One region of the Arthrobacter sp. K4-10C genome, then DNA from elsewhere that is predicted to be linked to it. Evidence: predicted binding sites of a transcription regulator. Region 1 holds the regulator's gene; the other holds the start of a gene.

What was found. Region 1 encodes HrcA, which represses chaperone genes, less so after heat shock. Its sites were predicted from a motif close to TTNGCACTCGNNNNNNNCGAGTGCNAA; they were not measured.
Region 2: the regulator HrcA is predicted to act here: its motif matches at 5,788-5,814, upstream of groES (co-chaperone GroES).

The regions. Positions count from the first base shown of each region.
Region 1 is NZ_JBNHFI010000005.1:196,556-204,583, reverse strand. Features, by position in the region: gene hemW (radical SAM family heme chaperone HemW) at 1-1,062, shown strand, start outside; gene AC5RUU_RS08690 (DUF4870 domain-containing protein) at 1,120-1,539, opposite strand; gene AC5RUU_RS08685 (DUF3097 domain-containing protein) at 1,662-2,510, opposite strand; gene hrcA (heat-inducible transcriptional repressor HrcA) at 2,685-3,698, shown strand; gene dnaJ (molecular chaperone DnaJ) at 3,782-4,909, shown strand; gene AC5RUU_RS08670 (16S rRNA (uracil(1498)-N(3))-methyltransferase) at 4,912-5,691, shown strand; gene AC5RUU_RS08665 (GerMN domain-containing protein) at 5,678-6,628, opposite strand; gene AC5RUU_RS08660 (PhoH family protein) at 6,931-8,016, shown strand; gene ybeY (rRNA maturation RNase YbeY) at 8,013-8,028, shown strand, end outside.
Region 2 is NZ_JBNHFI010000001.1:203,892-211,919, reverse strand. Features, by position in the region: gene AC5RUU_RS00925 (glutamate--cysteine ligase) at 1-542, opposite strand, end outside; gene AC5RUU_RS00920 (glycoside hydrolase family 3 N-terminal domain-containing protein) at 910-2,343, shown strand; gene AC5RUU_RS00915 (shikimate 5-dehydrogenase) at 2,371-3,189, shown strand; gene AC5RUU_RS00910 (THUMP-like domain-containing protein) at 3,209-4,453, opposite strand; gene AC5RUU_RS00905 (hypothetical protein) at 4,507-4,887, shown strand; gene AC5RUU_RS00900 (DMT family transporter) at 4,827-5,744, opposite strand; gene groES (co-chaperone GroES) at 5,970-6,263, shown strand; gene groL (chaperonin GroEL) at 6,341-7,951, shown strand.

The sequences.
Region 1 (8,028 bases):
GGCGGCGGCGCGTCACAGGACGCCTACGCCCGGACGGCTGCCTCCGAGGTCTCGTTTGCCGCCGCCGTGCTGGCAGGGTCCGGGGTTCCCGCGCGAAAGCTCAGCACCGTGTTTTTCGGCGGCGGGACACCCACCCTGCTCCCTGCGGACGACCTCGCGCTGATCCTCCGGGCGGCAATCGACGAGTGGGGCATCGAGGAGGGCGCGGAGGTCACCACCGAAGCCAACCCGGACTCCGTGACGCCTGAATCCCTCGCGGTCCTCAAGGCCGCCGGCTTCACACGGGTGTCTTTCGGCATGCAGTCGGCGGTTCCGCATGTGTTGAAGGTCCTGGACCGTACCCACGCCCCCAGCCGGGTGCCCCAGGTGGTGCAGTGGGCACGGGAGGCCCGACTTGCCGTGAGCCTGGACCTGATCTACGGAACCCCCGGGGAGTCCCTGGACGACTGGCGGTACTCCCTTGAGACTGCATTGTCCTACCAGCCCGACCACATCAGCGCCTACGCGCTGATCGTCGAGGACGGCACCAAGCTCGCCGCCCAGATCCGCCGCGGCGAAGTCCCGGAAATCGACGACGACGACCACGCCGACAAGTATGAACTCGCCGACCAGCTCATCACCGAAGCCGGGCTGGGCTGGTACGAGGTCAGCAACTGGGCCCGCACCCCTGAGCAGGCATGCCGGCACAACCTCGCCTACTGGCGGGGCGACGACTGGTGGGGGATCGGCCCCGGCGCGCATTCCCATGTGGGCGGAATCCGGTGGTGGAACGTCAAGCATCCGACTGCCTACGCCGGTCGCCTCGCGCAGGGTGTGTCACCGGCTGCCGGAAGGGAAACGCTGGACCGGGAAACCCGGAACGTTGAACGCATCATGCTGGAGGCCCGCCTCCAGGCAGGCCTTGATGTCGCCACCCTGAGCGCGGCAGGACGGCATGAAATTGCCGGATTGATCGCCGACGGCCTGGTGGATCCGGCTGCGGCATTCCGGGGGAAACTCGTCCTCACCCTGAAGGGGCGCCTGCTGGCCGACGCGGTGGTCCGCCGCCTCCTCCCTGACTAGTCCCCACGCCGGCGAGGGTCCCGGCCCGAGCCTGCGAGGGCTGGGAGCCGGTGGGGATTACTTGATCCAGCGCAGGTTGTACTGATACCGGTGCGGCTGGCCGCGGTTCACGTGGATGCCGGCGGCCACGGAGAAGCACGTCAGGGCGATCCAGATCAGGGTGGCGATGACGGCAAAGATGTTTCCGATCACGGGGATGAACACCAGGATGTTTGCCACCACGGCCGCGATGGTGGGCGGAAGGCTGAAGTTCAGCGCTTCCTTGGATTCCTGGGCGGTAAACGGTCCGCGGTCACGGAAAATCAGGAAAATCAGCAGCGCAGGGACACATCCGAGGATCCCCCCGAAGTGCGCCAGTGTGGCCCACTGGCGGTCCTCGCTGGCCGTCAGGGGCAGCGCGTTCGCCGGGACACCGTGGTATTCGGACCGACCGGCGCCGCCCTGGCTGTCCCTATGATCACGTGCGTTTTCTGCCACGGTAAGTTTCCTTCGAGAGTGCAAAATAGTGCGGAATGCCGGTGTTGCCCCGCCGCGCCTGCAACAGTGCGGCAGGACCTGCAGTACCAAGAATACTGGCTATCGGTCCGTTGGCTCCCCACTCAGGGAACAGTAAGGAAGTCAATCACTTCCTCGACACGGCCCAGCAGTGACGCCTCCAGGTCCGCGTAGCTGCGGACGGCGCCCAGCAGCTTCTGCCAGCCCAGCCCAATGTCCTCCTTGGTGGCATGAGGCCAGCCGAAAGCGGCGAGGATACCGGTCTTCCAATCCTGGCCGCGGGGCACCACAGGCCATTGTTCGATCCCCAGCACCGTCGGCCGGATGGCTTGCCACACATCCACGTAGGGGTGGCCCACGATCAGGACATTTCCTGCCGCGCCTGGGGACGCCATGACGGCGTCGGCAATGCGGGATTCCTTTGAATCGGGCACCAGGTGGTCCACGAGCACGCCGAGCCGCCGTCCCGGCCCGGGCCGGAAATCTGCCACTGCTGCGGCGAGGTCGTCAATGCCGTGCAGGGGTTCGACGACGATACCCTCCACCCGGAGGTCATCGCCCCAAACCTTTTCCACCAGTTCGGCGTCGTGTTTACCCTCCACCCAGATGCGGCTGGCCTTGGCGACCTGGGCTCGCTGGCCTGCAACCCGCACGGAGCCCGAGGCCGTCCTTCCGGTGGCCGGGCCGGTTGCCGGGCGCGGTGCCGGCGGCATCAGCCGGATAGCTCGGCCTTCCAAAAGGAAGCCGAAGCCGAGCCTGAAGGTGCGTGATTTGCCGCGCCGGTCCTCCAGGGCCACAACGTGCATCCCGCCGGACTTTTCCACCCGGGTTACCGCGCCAACCCAGCCGGACTGGACATCTTCCAGGACCATTCCGCGTTCAACGGGCACTTCGGGCAATTGGGTGCGGACGGGAGCGGACATGTCCCGGGGGCCCCAGTTCTGGTAATCCATGGATCGACTCCGCCTAGCTCTAGATCAGTGCCGCCGGAAGGTCGCCCGGAGCGGTACCAATGCTAACAACGGGGCGAGGCATAATAGACTGTTAGCACTTAGGCATGTCGAGTGCTAAGCCTGATGGTTTGCACGGGGCGGCGCAGCCGCCCTGACCCTGGATGGAGGTGGAGTGTGAGCGAGCCACGCAAACTGGAAGTACTGCGGGCAATCGTGGAGGACTACGTCCACTCCCGCGAGCCGGTCGGTTCCAAGGCGCTGGTGGAGAGGCATCATCTCGGCGTATCCAGTGCAACAATCCGCAACGACATGGCCGCGCTGGAGGATGAAGGACTCATCACCGCGCCCCACACCAGCGCGGGCCGGATTCCCACGGACAAGGGCTATCGCCTGTTCGTGGACCAGATTTCTGCCGTGAAGCCGTTGTCGCAGGCGGAACGCCGCGCCATCCAGTCCCTGCTCGAAGGCTCCGACGACCTCGACGACGTGCTGGACCGGACCGTCCGCCTGCTCTCGCAACTGACCAACCAGGTGGCCGTGGTCCAGTACCCCCACCTGAGCCGGGCCCTGATCCGCCACATCGAATTTGTCCTGCTGGCACCCCGGAAAGTCCTGGTGGTCCTTATCGCCAACAGCGGCAAGGTGGAGCAACGGGTTATCGACGTCGGGCAGGACCTCGCCGACGATGCACTCGCAGCGCTGCGGACCCGGTTCCTCGGTTCCCTCGCCGGAACTCCGCTGGGCCAGCTGGCGCAGTCCCTGCCCGCCGTCGTTTCCGCAGTCAGTCCGGGACAGCGGCAGGCCGCGCAGGCGCTGGCCCACGGGCTGGAGATCCTCGCGCAGAGCAGCCGCGAGGAACGCATGGTCATGGCGGGCACGGCGAACCTCGCGCGGTCCAACGTGGATTTCCCGCTCAGCATCGGCCCGGTGCTGGAAGCACTGGAGGAACAGGTGGTGATGCTGCGCCTGCTGAGCGAGATGGCGCAGGACCACCGTGGCGTCGCTGTAAGCATCGGGCGGGAAAACCCATATGACGGCCTTGCCGAAGCCTCGGTGGTCGCTACTGGGTACGGCCCGGACAGTGCAGCCAAGATAGGTGTGCTGGGACCCACCCGCATGGACTACCCCACCACGATGGCAGCCGTCAGGGCCGTCGCCCGCTACCTTTCCCGGATCCTGGGACCCTGACCGGACAGTCCGGCTGCCACCGCAGCCGGACGGCCGCCAGGGCACCCCCACTGCAGCAGTACAACAAGGAAGAGATACCAACTTTGAGCAGCCACTACGACGTCCTTGGAGTCTCACCGGAGGCCACGGGAGAAGAAATCAAGAAGGCCTACCGCAAGCTTGCCCGCACCCTGCACCCGGACGTCAACCCGGGGGAGGAGGCTGCTGACCGCTTCAAGGCAGTCACCCATGCGTACGAAGTCCTCTCGGACCCGCAGAAACGGCGTGTCTATGACACCACCGGCAACGAAAACGGCACGGACAACGGGTTCGGCGGCGGCAGCTACGCAGGCCAGGGCTTCGCTTTCCAGGACATCTTCGACACCTTCTTTGGCGCCGGCGGTTCCACCGGTCCTGCCTCCCGGGTCCGCCGCGGGCAGGACGCGCTCATCAGCGTCCGGATCGACCTCCGCGACGCCGTGTTCGGTGTCAACAAGAAACTCGAGGTGGACACTGCGGTTACCTGCCCCACCTGTGAGGGCTCATGCTGCCGGCCGGGAACCCACCCGGAGCGCTGCGACATCTGCGGCGGCAGCGGCCAGGTCCAGAGGGCAGTCCGCTCCATCCTCGGCCAGGTCATGACGGCTGCTCCCTGCGGTACCTGCGAAGGCTTCGGCACCGTCATCAAGGACCCCTGCAACGAGTGCAGTGGCCAGGGCCGCATCCGCAGCCGCCGTTCCCTGACGATCAAGGTTCCTGCCGGCGTGGCCACCGGAACCCGCATCCAGTTGACCGGCCAGGGCGAGGCGGGACCCGCCGGCGGACCTGCCGGCGACCTCTACGTGGAGATCCGGGTCAACAACGACGCCACGTATGTCCGCGACGGGGACGACCTCCACGCCACCCTGAACATTCCGATGACGGCGGCTGCCCTCGGCACCGAGGTCAGCCTGGAAACCTTCGACGGAACCCAGGAGATCGACGTCAAGCCCGGGACGCAGTCCGGCGAAATCATCACCCTTCGCGGACTGGGCGTCACCCATCTGCGCGGATACGGCCGTGGCGACCTGAAGGTGCACCTGCAGGTGGAGACGCCGGCCAAATTGGATGCTGCCCAGGAAGACCTGCTGCGGCAGCTGGCCAAGCTGCGCGGCGAGCAGATCACCGAGGGCAAGCTGGCTGCGAGCGGCGGCATGTTCGCCAAACTCCGGGACCGCCTCGGTAACCTGTAGCGGTGAGCAACCCCGTCTTCTTCACTCCCGCAGGATCCCTTGACGGGATGCAGCCTGGCGGTAAGTTCCTCCTCGAGGGGCCTGAGGCCAGGCATGCGGTGGCCGTAAAACGCCTGGAACCGGGTGAACCCGTGGACATTGTCGATGGCACCGGCACCAGAATGACCGGGCGCGTCGTTGAGGCTTCCGCGTCCGCCCTGGAGGTGGAGTGTTCGTCCATGGCCGTCGAATCCCGGCCCGATGTCCGGCTGGTACTCGTCCAGGCCCTGGCAAAGGGCGACCGGGATGAACTGGCCATCGAGACAGCCACTGAGCTCGGGATAGACGCCGTCATTCCGTGGCAGTCCGAGCGATCAATCGTGCGCTGGAAAGGCGATCGGGCTGTCAAAGCGCATGCCAAATGGCAGTCGGTGGTTACCGCAGCCGCCAAGCAGGCCCGGCGGGCATGGGTGCCGGAGGTCCGCCCCGCCGTCGACACTGCCGCCCTCGCAATAGCCGTCGAAGCCGCGGACCTTGCCGTTATCCTGCACGAGGACGCCGTCCGCCCCCTCCGCAGTGTGCTTGAGGCGTGGGCCGGTGCCGGGGGAGCGGACCCCCGGGAGGTGCTCCTGATCGTGGGGCCGGAGGGCGGTATCAGTCCCCGCGAAGTCACCAGGCTTTGCGACAAGGGCGCCGTGACTGCACTGCTGGGGCACCATGTCCTGCGGTCGTCCACCGCCGGCCCCGCCGCCGTCGTGCTTGCCAGCGATATCCTGGGACGCTGGACGGCTACCGCACCTTGAAGGCCCGGGTGTCCCCGTACTGGTCGGGCCCACCCCCGGTTCCGGCCTGTGCCACCCGCAACTCGTAGTCGCCGGCCGGCAGGGTCAGCGCCAGGGTGAAGACCCCGGCGTGGCCCTGTTCGGCCGACGCAGTGGTTTCCCCGGTGAGGAAGGGCTCCTTGGTTCCGTCGTTTCCGGACCGCAGGATCTGCCAGCGGAGCTTCCCGCCGGCTGTGGTGCTTCGTCCGGTGATCTTGACGCTCCCGCCGGGCACTTCCACGTTTTCCTGCGGATCGATAATCCATACAGGCGCCACCAGCCCGGTGGTTCGGGTCATCAGCGCACCCAGCTGGACATGGTCGAAGGCCACGTAGTCCGTGTGCCCGTCGACGAGGATGCGCACCCGGATCTGCTGCCCCGAATCGATCAGGCCGGAGCTGGCAGCGGCGGCAGTTGCCGTGTAAACGAGCTGCTGGATGGCACGGGCAGCCATCTCCGCGTCGAGGTTGCTGTTGAAAGCGTCCTCGGAGACGTCCACGGTAATAACGTCCTTGCCGGAAATTGACGTGGCGAGCTGGCTGGGGTTTTGCCAGGGCGTGAAGAAATCCGGGTCAAGGGGCTTATCCGACATCATGGACCGCAGGGCGCGTGTCACCGGGTTTTCCTGCTCCGGAACATCGCGGAATTCGCGGTAGAGGAAAACGTCGCTCTCGCTGCGGCCGATCCAGTACACCGGAGCCTTGTTCGACGACTGGGTGGTTTCCAGCGGCGCGCTGGTGGACGGGGCCTGCGGCGTGCCAGTGGCGATGGGATTGGGAAGCGTGCCGGTGGGCGACGGCCCGGCCTCCGCTATGCAGCCGGTCATCACGGGTACTGCTGCCAGAACGCCGGCCAGCAGTAGTCCGCGCACGCGGCCCACGGCACGGCCGTACCTCGCGGGCGCAGCGGTTTCCGGCACTGTCGTCCTGTCCTTTCCTGGCATGGAACGCCGATCCCCGGGCGGCCTGGTTTTCCAGCTGCAGCTGGATTTCCAGCATGGCACACCCCCCAGGGCCTGCCGGCCGCCACCCCGTCCCGGTGTCCAACTGAGACGGGAACGATATAAGGCCGATATGAAGTTGATATCTAATGACGGGACCTGGTCATTCTTCCCCCCATCCGCGGTGCTTTCCGGTATCCGGCGTCCCGGCCTGCTGGCGTAATATGGAAAGACGAAAACGAACCGACCTTGAGGGGACCACAGGCCTGCGGGCCATCACTATGACTGAATCAGCGAACGGAAAGCGCCGGCCCGCCGGAGAGGACAGCCCCGGGGAATTTCCCCATACCCTCCCGGGCATCCGGACTGAGGTGGTACTTTTCGAGAACTCCGATCAGATGGTCCAGTCGCTGGGCAGCCATGACGAGGCTTTGCGGTACATCGAGGAACAGTTTCCGCATGTGAACTTCCACGTCCGCGGCAACGAGCTCTCCATCAGCGGACCCACCCATGACGTGCCCCGGATCATGCGGCTGCTCCATGAAGTCCGCGGACTTGTGGCCCGCGGCACTGTCATCAGTCCCACAGTGCTCCAGCAGCTGGTGGCCCTGCTGCGCACCCAGTCGCTGCAGAACCCGGTGGACGTGCTGACGCATGACATCCTGTCCAGCCGCGGGAAAACCATCCGCCCGAAAACCCTGAACCAGAAGAACTACGTTGACGCCATAGACGACAACACGGTGATCTTCGGCATCGGGCCTGCCGGAACGGGAAAGACGTACCTGGCCATGGCCAAAGCGGTGCAGGCACTGCAGCAAAAAGAGGTCACCCGCATCATCCTGACCCGTCCGGCCGTCGAGGCCGGGGAACGCCTGGGCTTCCTGCCCGGCACCCTGAGCGACAAAATCGACCCCTACCTGCGTCCGCTCTACGACGCGCTCCACGACATGATGGACCCTGAGTCCATTCCGCGGCTCATGGCCGCCGGAACCATCGAAGTGGCGCCCCTTGCCTACATGCGCGGCCGCACCCTCAACGACGCATTCATCATTCTCGACGAGGCGCAGAACACCACGCCTGAGCAGATGAAGATGTTCCTGACGCGCCTGGGCTTCGGCTCCAAAATGGTGGTCACCGGCGACATCACCCAGGTTGACCTCCCGTTCGGCACCCGGTCCGGGCTGCGCATCGTGGAGGAGATCCTGCTGGGCATCGAGGGCGTTAACTTCTCCGTCCTGGACGCCGCCGACGTCGTCCGGCACCGCTTGGTGGGCGATATCGTCAATGCCTACAGCATCTGGGACGACGCCCAGCGGGCGCGCGCCAAACATTCAGCAGTAAAGGAAAAACGGGGGGAACGCGCTTGAGCATCGAGGTCA
Region 2 (8,028 bases), on a different contig from region 1:
TCCTCGCCGCCCCAGAACGGGCTGGAGGCGGACAGGGCCTGGAAGTGCGGGAAGTAGTTGACCAGTCCGTCCAGGACGGGAAGGGCTTTTTCACGCCGGTCCAGTCCCACGTGCACGTGCACACCGTAAATCACCATCTGCCGGCCCCACCACTGTGTGCGGTCGATCAGCTTGGCGTAGCGGGCCTTGTCCGTCACCGGCTGCAGCTGCGGCGGGCTGAACGGGTGGCTGCCGGCGCAGAACAGCTCCACGCCCATGGGGTCGGTGATTTCCCGGACGGCGGCAAGGGACCGGCTCAGGTCCTCCTTCGCCTCGGCGGCCGTCTCGCAGATTCCCGTGACCAGTTCCACAGTGTTCAGCAGCAGTTCCTGCTTGATGTGGGGGTGCTCGTCGTCCTCGTTCAGCTCGGGATGGCGGGCGGTGACGCCGCGCAGCACCTGATTGGCTACGGAGGCAAGCTCACCGGTGTTGCCGTCCACCAGCGCGAGCTCCCATTCAACACCGAGGGTTGATTGCCTCGATGAAGCGAAGTCAATCTTCACGCGTTTCCTTACTGTCCGGTTGCCGCTGGCTGACGCCGCTCACGGGCTGCTGCCGGCAGGCGAACGGGTGGTTCAAGTCTAGTGCAGGGGTAGCATCGTATTGATGGCCCCGTTCCAGCACCTGCGTGACAGTCCACACAAAACCATCCCCCTCCTGGCCGCCCTGTCTGCCGTGGCACTGGCGTCCTGCACCCCCGCGCCCGGCCCCGCGCCGTCGTCGCCGTCGTCCCCCGCGTCACCGGCAGAAACACGGAGTACGACGGCGGCGCCCGCCACACCATCCCCCTCACCCGATCCGGGTTCCCGGCCGCTGGGCTGGGGCCCGGGACAGCGGGACCAGGACGCCGCCGCCGCGGCCGTTGCCCTCATGACCACCGAGGAAAAAGCCGGCCAGGTGCTGATGCCGTTCTTCCAGGGGAAGAATGTGGAGGCGCATGCCGCCACCATCGAGCGGCTGCACCTGGCGGGGTCCATCATCATGGGCGACAACGTTCCCCGTGATCCGCAGGGGCGGGTGGACCTTGCCGGCATGGGCGCCATCAACCAGCGGCTGGCGCAGGCCACCGTTGCGGACGGGGACCCTTGGCCCGGACTGGTCGGGGTTGACCAGGAGGGCGGCATGGTGGCCCGCCTGGGTCCGCCGTTGACGGAGTGGCCCGCACCCATGAGCTACGGTGCCGCGGGCAGCGGAGCGTTGAGCCGGGAAGCCGGGCAGGGCCTGGCCGGCGAACTGGTGCCGCTGGGCTTCAACGTCGATTTCGCCCCGGACACGGACGTCACCATGGGGCCGGCGGACCCCACCATCGGTGCCCGGTCCATGTCCGCTGACCCTGCCGTCGCTGCCGTGCACGGAGTGGCGTTTTCGCAGGGCATGCTCGCGGCCGGCGTCCTCCCCACGGTGAAGCACTTCCCGGGACACGGTTCCGTCACCGCGGATTCCCACCAGAGCCTGCCCACCCAGCCCGCCGGCCTGGAGGAACTCCGTGGCAGGGACTGGAAGCCCTTCCAGGCGGCCATCGCCGCCGGCACCCCGATGGTGATGACCGGGCACATAGCCGTGCCCGCGCTGGAACCCGGCGTCCCGGCGTCGCTCTCTGCTCCTACGTATGCCGCCCTGCGCGGACTTGGATTCAAGGGCGTGGCGGTGACGGACGCGCTGAACATGGGAGCGGTGACCAAGCAGTACCCGGGCGGCACGGCTGCGGTGATGGCACTGGCGGCCGGCGCCGACCTGCTGCTGATGCCCGCCGACGTTGCCCAGGCCCATGCTGCCATCGTCGCTGCCGCGAAGTCGGGCAGCCTCCCCGCCGAGCGGCTGGACGAGGCTGCCCGGCGGGTGGCCACCATGATGATCTGGCAGGGCCGCAGGGGTCCTGCGGTAGGGATACCGGCCGGCAGCGCGGCACCGGTCTCCGCCCGCGTCTCGGCCTCGGCCGTCACCATGGTGTCCGGTCCGTGCAGCGGACCCCTGGTTCCGGGGGCCGTCAGGGTGGCCGGCGGCGGGCCTGGGGACCGGGAACGGTTCGAGGCCGCCGCCGTACGGGCAGGGCTGGCCGTCGGATCCGGGCCGCTGGTGAACCTCATCGGGATGGGCGGGCGCCCCGGCGGAGGGGACATCGAGGTGGCCCTGGATGCCCCCTGGGTTCTGCATGCCTCCCGCGCGCCCGTCCGGTTGGCGCTCTACGGCCGCAGCGACCCCGCGTTCGACGCGCTGGCCGCGGTGCTGGCAGGGAAGGCGCCGGCGCCCGGGAAGCTGCCTGCCGCCGTCGGGAACGTCCCGGCCGGAACCGGCTGCCCCTAACCCGGGGAGGGAGCGTTTAATGGTCAGGTGCCCATTCTGAATAAAGACATGACTCTCTGCATCTCGCTCTCGGCCCGTCCCAGCAACAACGGGACAAGGTTCCACAACCACCTGTACGGGCAGTTGGAGCTCAATTGGATCTACAAGGCGTTCGCCCCCACCAACCTGGAACAGGCCATCGCCGGGGTCCGCGGACTTGGCATCCGCGGCTGCGCCATCTCCATGCCCTACAAGGAGGACGTCATCGCCCTGGTTGACGAGATGGACCCCTCCGCCAAGGCCATCGATTCGGTCAACACCATCGTCAACACGCACGGCCACCTCAAGGCCTACAACACCGACTACACCGCCATCGAGCAGCTGCTCGCCGCCAACTCCGTACCCACCGGCTATTCGGTCCTGGTCCAGGGGGCGGGCGGCATGGCCAAGGCCACTGTTGCGGCGCTCCGGGACGCCGGCTTCAAGGACGTCACGGTGATCGCCCGGAACGAGGCCGCCGGACGGGCGCTCGCTGACCAGTACGGCTTCCAGTGGCGTGCAGCGCTCGACGGCGGCACGGCGGACTTGATCATTAACGTCACCCCGCTTGGAATGGCCGGCGGGGCGGAAGCGGACACCCTGGCCTTCCCGACCGAGGCCATCCAGGCTGCCGAGCTCGTCTTCGATGTGGTTGCCCTGCCCGCTGAAACCCCCCTGATCCAGGCTGCCCGCGCCGCCGGAAAGCCGGTGATCACGGGCGCGGAAGTTGCCACCATCCAGGCGCTGGAACAATTCGTGCTCTACACCGGCGTGCGGCCAAGCCCGGAGCAGGTGAGGGCTGCCGAGGAGTTCATGCGCGCGCAGTAGCGCCGATGGCAGGTGGGGCTTATCCAGTCCCGGCCGGGACGGGTTCCACCACGACGGCCACCCGGTTTTCCCCGATGCGGGTCAGGACCAGGGTGGCCGTCTTGCCGGTGCCCTTCCTGGCTGCATTCCTGCCGCCGGGCAGCAGCTGCTTCCGCAGTTCCTCCGGCGTGACCGCGGTGCCGCGTTTCTTGATGTCCAGCACCGTGATGCCTTCCTGCTTCACCCACGCCTTGAGCGCCTTGACGTTGTAGGGCATGACATCCAGCACCTTGTACGCCCGGGCGAAGGGGGTGTCCATCAGCGCGGGGGCGCAGATATACGCGATGTGCTCGTCCACCAGGTGGCCGCCGAGCTCCCGTGCGACGTCGGCCACAAGCCCCGCGCGGATGACGGCGCCGTCCGGTTCATAGAGGTAGCCCGCCACGGGGCCCACCGGCGCCGCCGCTTCGGCCCCGAAATCCTCGGCGCTTACCAATTCGGCAGCTCCGGCCGGGCCCAGCACCAGGGCTGAGCGGCGGACTCCCGGGCGGCGGACTGCGTTGAACCAGAGCGCCACTTCGGTGACGTCCCCGTTCACGGACACCCACTGTGCTTCGCAGTCTTGCGGCACGGCGTCATGCGGCATGCCGGGGCCCATCTTCACTCCCACGGCCTTTCCGGACGCCGCGAGGGACTCCGCGAAGGACAGCGGCGGCGAAAAGGCCTCGGGGTCCCAGATGCGCGTGGTGCCGGAGCTGGAGGTGACCCTCCGGGCCGGGTCCAGCCACACGCCGTCGATCCCGTCCAGCGCAACCCCGGTGGCGTCCGCGTGAACCACGGTGGCGTTCGGAAAGGGAATGAGGTTCACGGTGGCGCAGGCGGCAGTTGTTTCGTCCATTTCCACTGCTGTGACCGTGACGTCCAGGGACGCCAGGGCGAGGGAATCGGCGCCGAGTCCGCAGCCCAGGTCCGCCACGTGGCTGATCCCCGCTCCGGCGAACCGCTGCGCATGGCGGGCCGCAACGTTCAGGCGGGTGGCCTGCTCCAGCCCGGCCTGGGTGAAGAGCATCTGGCGGGCGAACTCGCCGAACTTCGCCTCCGCCCTGGTGCGGAGCCGGGACTGGGTGAGGACGGCGGACACCAGTTCGGGCGAGTGCCCGGCTTTGCGCAGGGCCGAATTCAGTTCAAGCGACGCGGCCTCCTGGTAGGAATCCAGGGACGCCAGCAGTTCCCAGCCTTCCGGGGTGAGCAGCGGTGCGATTTGGTCCTGGGCAGCGTTGGGCATGCGTTCCAGCCTAGTGGAGGAGCGTCTTGGGGGATGCCGATAGGGTTGAAACCATGGAAGACAGCGCAGGCCCCCAGCAGTCCGAAGAACAGCAGCCGATGGACCGGGGTCCCGCCAGGTACGCCCGCCCGGCGCTGATCGCGGCGTCCGTGGCGGCTGTGGTTTGCCTTGCCCTGTTGGCCATCATCTTCTTCCTGGACACCTTCAACGCCACCGTCTATTCCGTGGGCGGCAACAACATCCAGGACGACACCCAGGAGGCCCGCGACATCCGCGGACTTTACGCCGGGGCCCGGACCGGGAGCATCGTGTTCCTGGTCGCCTCCCTGCTGGCCGCCGCTGTGGCAGCCATAGTGCTGTACCGCGGCCGGAATCAGGGGACGCCGGATACCGACGGCGGAGAGGACGTTGGTCTCGAGGACCTGGGCCGCTGAGGTTTTTGACCGGCGCTGGTCAGCAGGACGCCGGATATCACCAGGATTCCCCCCGCCACCTGCGCCACGGTGACGGGCTGACCAAGCAGCACCGTGATCACGGCGGTAAAGACGGCGATCAGGTTCAGGTAGTTGCCCGCGTTTGCGGCCGTGGTCCGCTTCAGGGCCAGGTTCCACAGCAGGTAGGAGCCCAGCGACGGGAACAAGGCGATAAACGCCAGCGACCAGCCTTCGGCGGGCGTGGACGGCAGGCCCGCACCGGCTGCCGCAGCGACAGGAGCCAGGACCACGGCGGCCAGGGCCACCTGTACGGCGGTGGAGGTGATGGCGGGCAGGGACAGCCGGCGGGCGATGATGGTGTAGAAACCCCACACCGTGATGGCTGCGAGGATCAGAAGTTCACCGGTGTTGATCGAGAAGGTCAGCAGCCGCTGCAGGTCACCGCCGGTGAGGACCAGCAGGACCCCCGCAAGCCCCAACCCGATACCCAGCCAGCTCACCGGACGGGGCCGGTCCTTGAGCAGTACCACGGCCAGCACCATGATCAATGCCGGGTTGGCTGCCGTGACCAGGGAAGCGTTCAGGGCAGAGGTGTGCTGCAGCGCGCTGTACAGCAGCAGGGTGTAGCCGCTCATGCCCAGCAGGCTCAGCAGCAGCAGGACCGGCCAGCGCCGAAGTACGCCCTTCCAGTCCGGCCTGTCCACGTACTGGGCCAGGAGGAGCAGCGGAACGCCAGCCAGTGCCCAGCGCCAAAACGTCAGCTGGAGCGGGTCCATGGTCTGCATGGCCGACTGGCCCACCACGAAATTTCCGGCCCAGAAAAGGTTGGCAAGGATGAGGTACACGGCAGCTCGCACCGCTTCAATTTACACGCCGGCTCCGTCCGCCGATGACGAAACGCTGGCACTCGCCTTGACCGAGTGCTAACCCGCACATAGAGTCTTCATTAGCACTCTCCCTAGGAGGGTGCTAACACATGAAGAGCTGCCAGCCAGGCTGCTGCCGGCACCGCGACGACGGTTGCCAGCCAGGGCGGAAGCTTTCCAAGTCCACGAATTTGCTGACGAAAAGGAGAGGTCCGAGTGTCGGTCTCTATTAAGCCTCTTGAGGATCGTATTGTTGTCCGCCCGCTCGAAGCCGAGCAGACCACGGCTTCCGGCCTGGTTATCCCGGACTCCGCACAGGAGAAGCCCCAGGAAGGCGAAGTTGTTGCAGTAGGCCCCGGCCGCTTCGAAGACGGCAACCGCGTACCGGTCGACGTAGCCGTCGGCGACGTCGTCATCTACTCCAAGTACGGTGGAACCGAAGTCAAGACCGGCGGCAGCGAGTACCTCGTGCTGTCCGCCCGCGACGTCCTGGCGATCGTCGTAAAGTAACTTCCCGGATCCCCGTGCCGCTGGTCATGCCTTCTGCTGGTCAGCTGCGCGGGGTTCTGTCTTGAAAGGACAAAACCATGGCAAAGCAGCTTGCGTTTAACGACGCTGCCCGCCGGTCTCTTGAAGCCGGCATCGATAAGCTCGCCAACACTGTCAAGGTGACGCTCGGCCCCCGCGGCCGCAACGTTGTCCTCGACAAAAAGTGGGGAGCGCCCACCATCACCAACGACGGCGTCACCATTGCCCGCGAAGTTGAGCTGGATGACCCGTACGAGAACCTTGGTGCACAGCTGGCCAAGGAAGTAGCCACCAAGACCAACGATGTTGCCGGCGACGGCACCACCACGGCCACCGTCCTGGCCCAGGCACTGGTCAAGGAAGGCCTGCGCAACGTCGCTGCCGGCGCTGCCCCCGGACAGATCAAGCGTGGCATCGAGGTTTCGGTTGAGGCCGTCGCCGCCCGCCTGCTGGAGAACGCCCGCCCCGTTGAAGGCACCCAGGTTGCCAGCGTCGCGGCCATCTCGGCACAGAGCGACGAGATCGGCGAGCTCCTGGCCGAGGCGTTCGGCAAGGTGGGCAAGGATGGTGTGATCACCATCGAGGAATCTTCCACCACCCAGACCGAGCTGGTCCTGACCGAGGGCATGCAGTTTGACAAGGGCTACCTGTCCCCGTACTTCATCACCGACGCGGACCGCCAGGAAGCCGTACTTGAAGACGCCCTCATCCTGATCAACCAGGGCAAGATCTCCTCGCTGCAGGAATTCCTGCCGCTGCTGGAGAAGGCGCTGCAGGCTTCCAAGCCCCTGTTCATCATCGCCGAGGACGTGGACGGCGAGGCCCTGTCCACGCTGATCGTCAACCGCATCCGCGGCACGCTGAACGTCGTGGCCGTCAAGGCTCCCGGCTTTGGCGACCGCCGCAAGGCCATGCTGCAGGACATCGCCACCCTTACCGGTGCGCAGGTTGTCTCCCCGGAGCTGGGCCTGAGCCTGGACACCGTCGGCCTTGAGGTGCTGGGTACGGCCCGCCGCATCACGGTCACCAAGGACCACACCACCATCGTGGACGGCGCCGGCTCTGCCGAGGACGTGGCAGCACGCGTCGCGCAGCTCCGCGCCGAGCTGGCCCGCACCGACTCCGACTGGGACCGCGAAAAGCTCCAGGAACGCCTGGCCAAGCTGGCCGGCGGCATCGGCGTCATCAAGGTGGGTGCTGCTACCGAGGTTGAACTGAAGGAAAAGAAGCACCGCATCGAGGATGCTGTTTCCTCCACCCGCGCTGCCCTCGAAGAAGGCATTGTGGCCGGTGGCGGCTCCGCATTGATCCACGCCCTCAAGGCACTGGATGAGGACCCCGCGGTCAAGGCACTGGAAGGCGACGCCGCCGCTGCTGTGGGCATCGTCCGCCGCGCGCTGGTGCAGCCGCTGCGCTGGATCGCCCAGAACGCCGGTTTCGATGGCTACGTCATCACCGCCAAGGTCGCCGAGCTCGAAACCAACAACGGCTTCAACGCCAAGTCGGGCGAGTACGAGGACCTGATCGCCGCCGGTGTCATCGACCCCGTCAAGGTCACCCGTGCAGCCCTGCGCAACGCAGCCTCCATCGCTGCCCTGGTTCTCACTACCGAGACCCTGGTTGTGGAGAAGGCCGCTGAGGAAGACGAGCACGCAGGCCACAGCCACTGAGCTGACGTCTGCTTGCAAGACTGCACACAAGAAACCGGTCCAGCATCCGCTGGGCCGGTTTTTTGATGGACGCGACC